2 regions of the uncultured Salinibacterium sp. genome follow, and region 1 is predicted to be linked to the other one. Evidence: predicted binding sites of a transcription regulator. Region 1 holds the regulator's gene; the other holds the start of a gene.
The links. Region 1 encodes HspR, which represses chaperone genes until heat shock. Its sites were predicted from a motif close to AAGTTGAGTCNNNNNGACTCAACTT; they were not measured.
Positions count from the first base shown of each region.

Region 2: a site for HspR is predicted at 2,049-2,073, ahead of AACZ26_RS05475 (Hsp20/alpha crystallin family protein). Genes of this name have one in related genera too.

Region 1 covers NZ_CAXBBH010000001.1:386,931-390,337, reverse strand. The annotation lists gene hydA (dihydropyrimidinase) at 1-71, opposite strand, end outside; gene AACZ26_RS01885 (nitrilase-related carbon-nitrogen hydrolase) at 137-985, opposite strand; gene AACZ26_RS01880 (DUF2071 domain-containing protein) at 1,227-2,009, opposite strand; gene AACZ26_RS01875 (heat shock protein transcriptional repressor HspR) at 2,059-2,493, opposite strand; gene AACZ26_RS01870 (DnaJ C-terminal domain-containing protein) at 2,499-3,407, opposite strand, start outside.
Region 2 covers NZ_CAXBBH010000001.1:1,111,453-1,114,859, forward strand. The annotation lists gene coaD (pantetheine-phosphate adenylyltransferase) at 1-458, shown strand, start outside; gene fgd (glucose-6-phosphate dehydrogenase (coenzyme-F420)) at 477-1,493, shown strand; gene AACZ26_RS05475 (Hsp20/alpha crystallin family protein) at 1,591-2,031, opposite strand; gene AACZ26_RS05480 (ADP-dependent glucokinase/phosphofructokinase) at 2,157-3,341, opposite strand; gene AACZ26_RS05485 (ketose-bisphosphate aldolase) at 3,363-3,407, opposite strand, start outside.

The DNA.
Region 1 (3,407 bases):
ATCAGGACGTCGGCTGGGGCTCGGCCCGTTGAGCTGACGACTGTTCCGCCGGAGATAAGAGTGGTGGCCATGATTCGCTCCTCTTGCTTGTCGTGTGCCTGTTTTCCCCGGGCGCGTAGACAGCCCGGGGCTGACGTTATGGCTTCGGAATCGAGGTGTACGAGTCCGGACGACGGTCACGGTAGAACTGCCAGTCGTCACGCATCTGGCGAACCAGGTCCATGTCGAGGTCGCGAATCATGATTTCTTCGTCGGTGCCCGATCCGCGCTCTCCCACAAAATTGCCGCGCGGGTCGATCACTTGGCTCGTGCCGTAGAAGTCGACAGCAAGGTCACCGTATTCGTTGTCTTCGCGGCCAACGCGGTTGGGCTGAAGCACAAAGTAGCCATTGGCGACCGCAGCGGCGGGGCCTTCGACCTCCCAGAGACGATTGGAGAGCCCGGGCTTGGTGGCGTTCGGGTTGAACACAATCTCGGCACCGTTGAGACCAAGTTCGCGCCAGCCCTCGGGGAAGTGTCGGTCGTAGCAAATGTAGAGGCCGATGGGGCCAACCGCGGTATTGAAAACGGGGTACCCCATGTTGCCGGGACGGAAGTAGAACTTCTCCCAGAACCGGTCGAGATGAGGAATGTGGTGCTTACGGTACGAACCGAGGTTGGTGCCGTCGGAGTCCACGACCACTGCGGTGTTGTAGTAAACCCCGGTCATGGCCTCTTCGTAGATTGGCAAGATCATGACCATGTCGAGTTCTTTGGCGAGTGCTTGAAAACGCTGCACGATGGGGCCATCAGCGGGCTCGGCGTAGGCGTAATACTTTTTGTCTTCGGTGATTCCAAAATACGGGCCGTAAAACAATTCTTGGAAGCAAATGACTTGAGCGCCCTGCTCTTTGGCATCCCGAGCGAATTGCTCGTGCTTCTGGATCATCGACTCCTTGTCGCCTGTCCACGTGGTTTGAGTGATCGCTGCGCGAACTGTCGTCATGGTGCCTCCTGCGTTATGTGGCGTCGTTGTCTGCGGCGAAAAGCCGAGAGAATGACGCGCTCACGGGAACTATCCCCGTGCCATCATTCTCAGGGTTCATCGTTTCAATCGTGTTGTGCCTATATGACGTTGTGGTTACTCATCATGTCCCTGTGTCAGCAAAGAGGCAATGCTCATTTGTGCTGATGAGACCATATTGCCCAAAATTGTCTATGCGACTTGGGCATATTGCTGAATGACCCTAGGAAGAACGCTCAGACGTCCACACCGGGCGCACAATTGGCCTCGAAATTTGGAGAGGTCGCTGGGGAGTAGCGAACGTCGTCGTGACATCGCTCGCGTACATGACCGAATCCGGCGCGCGGTCAGCGAGGCCCTCAAACCCGGCCTCCGCCAGCAGCCCGTCGTCAAGGTGCACCAGTTCAGCGGGCTGCAAGGGCCACGGCTCGTGGTGGTTGCGACAGTAGATAGTGCGTCCACGGTAGGTCTCGTGAAACGCCCACCGCGCAGTCAGAAACGTCGCAAGCGGGTCAGCCGCGAGCGCAACGCTCGCCGCCGGATCGTCCACGGGACGCACAATGATGTGGGATGCCGCATCCGGCCGGCCATGCCGTTTCGTCTTGTAGGCAACCTGTCCTTCTCGCTGCCCGATCTTCATCGATGCCCACTGATAGGGCAGCCCAAAAGCTGCTCTGGCGGTGAGTACTGGAATCAGGTGCGATGCCTCGAGGGACAGAAAAACAACGCCTCGCCGGCCCTTGTCATCGACAGAATAGAGCCGCACGTTGACTTCGGGAAAATCACCGAGCCACGGGATGCGGGGCCCACCGAAGAAGGAACTGTGCGACATCTGAAAAGCTATGAGCCCCACCCACGTGCTGCCGTTGAGGGTATCCGGGCGGCAGCCTGCTGGCATGAACGGTGCGACGAGCGCGGGGTCTACTTTCCAGTGCAGAAACGAGACTTCGCTCCAGCGTTGTCGAAGAATGGCTGGGCCGCCGAGCGGTGGTGCTTCACGGAACATCAGCGCGCCTTTCGCGGGGTTGCTGGGAGCTCACGCGATGGCCTTGTCATTAGCGTGGCAGCTGGTTATCGCGGCGAACGAACGGCCGCCAGAGCACGACCTGGTCGGTGCGTTCGGCTCTCGTTCCGGCCTTGAGGGAGATCACTTCGCCCGCTTGACCAGCGGCGAAGACGCGGCGACCCGGCCTGGCGAGAAGCTCGTCGGCGAGCGCCGCTTCGAGTTCGCGAACGCGCGAGCTGAGCTCCGTCACCGTGTTTTCTAGATCGAGAATCCGCTTGATGCCTTCGAGGTTGAGGCCTTCGGCGCTGAGCGCCGCAATTTCACGCAACTGCATAACGTCGCGCATAGAGTAACGCCGCGACCGACCGCTGGTTCTCGTGGGAGACACGAGACCCAGACGGTCGTACTGTCGCAGCGTCTGCGGATGCATGCCTGCCAACTCTGCCGCAACGGCAATAGCGAAGGCGGGCGTGAACTCATCCATGGTTATTAGCTCCTGGCTCTGGCAATCAGTTCGTCCCGCGGGTTTTCTGCGGGCATCGCTTCTGCAAAGGCCTCGAGGTGCGCAAGCGCAGCTTCCGGGATGCGGTTGGGCACCGCCACTTGCACTTCGGCAAGCAGGTCTCCCGTTGCTTTCGCTGTCGCGACTCCGCGACCCTTTACCCGCAATACTCGCCCGCTCGGGGTGCCAGGGGCAACCTTCAGTTTCACGGGAGCGCCACCGAGCGTGGGAACCTCGATGGTGGCGCCGAGCACTGCTTCCACAAACGTGACGGGGACAACAACACGAATGTTGTTGCCGTCTCGTTCGAATACCGGATGCTTACGCACGGTCACCGTCAAAACCAAGTCGCCAGCCGGGCCGCCATTGGGGCTCGGCTCACCTTTACCTTTGAGGCGGATCTTCTGACCGTCGCTGACTCCCGCAGGAACCTTGACGTTCATCGGACGACCGCCTGCTGGTTGGAGCTTGATCGTTTCGCCGTTGATCGCTGTCGCGAAGTCGAGCGTTGTGTTCGCCGCCAGGTCACGGCCCTTGGCGGGGCCACCCCGGAAGCCGGGACCGCCGCCAGGGCCGCCCGGCCCACCGAACATGCCACCGAGGAGATCTTCGAAGCTCGCGCTCGACTGACCGCCGCCGTAACTCTGACCGCCGCCACCGAACATGCCACCAAAGACATCTTCGAAGCCGCCGGCTTGGCCGCCCGCTTGGAAGCGGGCGCCCGAGCCCATGGCACGAACCTGATCGTATTCGCGACGCATTTCAGGATCAGAAAGCACGGAATGTGCTTCGCTGATTTCCTTGAAACGCGCCTCAGCTTTCGGATCACCCGGGTTGGAGTCCGGGTGGAACTGGCGCGCGAGTTTGCGATAGGTCTTCTTCAAATCAGCTTCGGA
Region 2 (3,407 bases), 720 kb from region 1:
TTGACCCTGTCACCCTGGGCCACTTAGACGTGATTGAGCGGGCAGCAAAAACGTTTGACGAGGTGCACGTTCTTGTCGTGCATAATCCCGGCAAAACTGCCCTGTTACCCATAGCGCAGCGCGTCTCGCTCATTGAGCAAGCGGTGGCGGATGCCAGGCTCGTCGGCAACATCCGGGTCACGAGTTGGAGCATGGGCTTGCTTGTCGACTACTGCACAGAGGTCGGTGCGAGTGTGATTGTGAAGGGCATCCGGTCTCAAGTGGATGTCGCCTACGAAACGCCCATGGCGATTGTCAACCGAGATCTTGCTGCCGTCGAGACGATCTTCATGCTGCCGAATCCGGCGCACGCGCACGTCTCGAGTTCACTGGTCCGCCAAGTTGCCGCACTCGGCGGAGATGTTGCCCCCTATGTTCCGCGCGCCGTTTCTGATTTTTTACAGGCGCCTCGCGAATAACACCGGCACAATGGAGTTATGACTCTCACTCTCGGATACAAAGCGTCAGCTGAACAATTCGCCCCACGTGAACTCGTAGAGATCGCAGTCGCGGCCGAAGCGCACGGCATGGAGAGTGTTTCCGTCAGTGACCACTTTCAGCCGTGGCGTCACGAAGGCGGTCATGCACCGTTTTCGTTGAGCTGGATGGCGGCCGTGGGGGAGCGCACGAGCACGATTCGCATCGGCACGAGCGTGATGACTCCAACGTTCCGTTACAACCCTGCCGTGCTTGCTCAGGCGTTTGCGACGATGGGCTGCCTTTACCCGGGGCGCGTCATGCTTGGCGTGGGAACCGGCGAGGCGCTCAACGAGATCGCCACCGGATTCCGTGGTGCCGGCGAGCAAGATTGGCCCGAGTTCAAGGAGCGCTTCGCTCGCTTGCGCGAATCGGTTCGCCTCATGCGTGAGCTCTGGACCTCAGACCGTGTGTCTTTTGACGGCGAGTACTACTCCACCCACGGCGCAAGCATTTATGACCGCCCCGACGAGCCGATCCCGGTGTACATTGCTGCCGGTGGCCCGATGGTGGCTCGCTATGCGGGGCGTGCTGGCGACGGCTTTATCTGCACCTCGGGCAAGGGCATGGAACTCTATAACGACGCGCTCATTCCTGGCGTCAAGGAGGGTGCGGCCAAGGCTGGCCGCAGTTTCGAAGACATCGACCGGATGATCGAGATCAAGCTCTCCTACGATACCGATGCCGAACTCGCCCTTGAGAACACACGTTTCTGGGCGCCACTTGCGCTCTCCAAAGAACAAAAGCATGACATCACCGACCCTGTCGAGATGGAACGTGCTGCTGATGCCTTGCCGATCGAGCAGATCGCGTCACGGTGGATCGTGGGCAACGATCCCGACAAGATCGTTGAAGAAATTCGGCAGTATGTGGATGCCGGACTCAACCATCTTGTATTCCATGCGCCCGGCGGCGACCAGCGTCGTTTCCTCGAACTCTTCGAGCGCGACATTGCTCCGCGATTGCGAGCGCTGTAGGGCTGCGGATGCAGGTTTCTTAAGCAACGAGGGCGGATGCGTGAAGCATCCGCCCTCGTTGCTCTGTCGGCTGGAAACGCCGACTCTCTCGGTTGAACTAGCTCGCGACCGCGGCAGTTTCGGTTGCACGTGCCTGGTTCGCCGAGTTAGTGCTGACCTCGATTTTGCGAGGCTTCGCTTTTTCTGAAACCGGGATGATCACGCTGAGCACACCATTGTCGTAGCTGGCGCTGATGTTTTCGCGGTCGATGCCGGCACCAATGCTGAACTGGCGCAGGTACGAACCATAACGACGCTCTTGCGAGAGCCACTTGGCTCCTTCGCGTTCGCCTGCGGTGCGTTCAGCGCGAATCGTCAGGAGCTGGCCGTCAACGTCAACGTCAACGGAGCCGGGGTCTACTCCCGGGAGGTCGGCGCTGAGGACGTACTCGTCGGCCTGGCGGTAGAGATCCACGGGCATGGGCTGGGTGCCGACGCGGGACTGGGCTGCTGTAGTGAGCCGCTCAAGTTCGGCAAAAGGATCAAATGACTGTGTCATGGGAAACCCCTTTCTCAAAGTTGAGTCCCTTTGACTCAACAATGAAAAATTAGCACTCTGACCCTGCGAGTGCCAAGTTTTTTGCCTTCACGTTCGCTGAGAACGTACGCTCCTCAGGAAAGCAGTTAGCGAGCAAGCGCCGCGACGAACCCGCCCACAAAAGTGTCGCCCAAACCGATAGTGGTGGGGGTCAGGGTGTCGAGTTGTAGACCGGGAACGGTCACGGCGCTTGCTCCGAATGTGGCCGCGAGCTCGAGGGCAACAGCGGTGCCGGCAGTGCTCGTGGGGAAGGCTTCGACCCGCGCGTAGTCGGCAGCGGTGAAACCATCGCCATACACATACCGCGTGCTTGCCATCACGACACCGCCGCGCAGGGCGTGTGCGTAGTTGTGCGGTCGATCTCCGAGAGCGATTGACCAGTACTTCGTGTGCACGACAAGCACGCGCGCGGGGATAAGAGCGTGGAGTTGAACGAGGTCGAGGTGCAATTGATGGGCATCCAGAAGCTCAACACGTCGGCCGAGGTAGGCCTGCATTTCGTCTTCATTCATGCTGTACACGTCAATAATGTCGATGAGGGCATCGCGCACACGGATGCTGAGTTCAGGTACGTGGTAACCAGCGTCTTCGTAGAAGACGATGGCGCTGTCGGGAAGGTGATTCATGTGCCGGCGGATGCTCGTCAACCGCTGGGTGAGTACTCCCGGTTCTTGAATCACATTGAAACCCGAGAACATGAAAACGTCAGTGTTAGAGAGTTCTGCGCCTAGCTCATCGCTGAGGCGGAGTTCGCGATTGGGCGGGTCGTTGGTGAAGATCACACGGTTGGGGTGCGGGGAACGGATTGCGATATCGCCTGCGACGACACTCGCACCCTCGCCAAACTGCACGATGAGGTGGGGGTCGAGAGAGTCTTCCTGCGCGCTCGAAATATAGCGCGTACTCTCCGGCAATAAGCGACGCACGTTGTCATCGATGCTGACGAGGTGCACAGTTGCCGGGATATTGAGCGCCTCCATCGCGATGGCTGCCCGCACACACGTGCCACCGAGCGTGATCTCGGTGGAGAAACGCGCCGCGAACTGCTCAACGATGTCGGAGGAGGCGACGAAGCGTTCCCCTCCGACACCGTCGCGCACGAAGGCGAGCAGCGCAACAAGAAGGTCGCGTTCGCTGGTAATGGGCAATCGGGCATCCAACTCTGCTGCAGTCACTGAATACTGGGCCACGAGCGACTCGAGCACGGCGGAATCCCAACGGATCTCGTAGTCGACGGTGCCGCCGAGGCCCAGCATCAGTTTTTTAGTCATGAGTCAGTTGCACTGAGACGCTCAGTACAGGTCGGCCTTTCCTTGAGCGTTGAACAGGTTGATCTT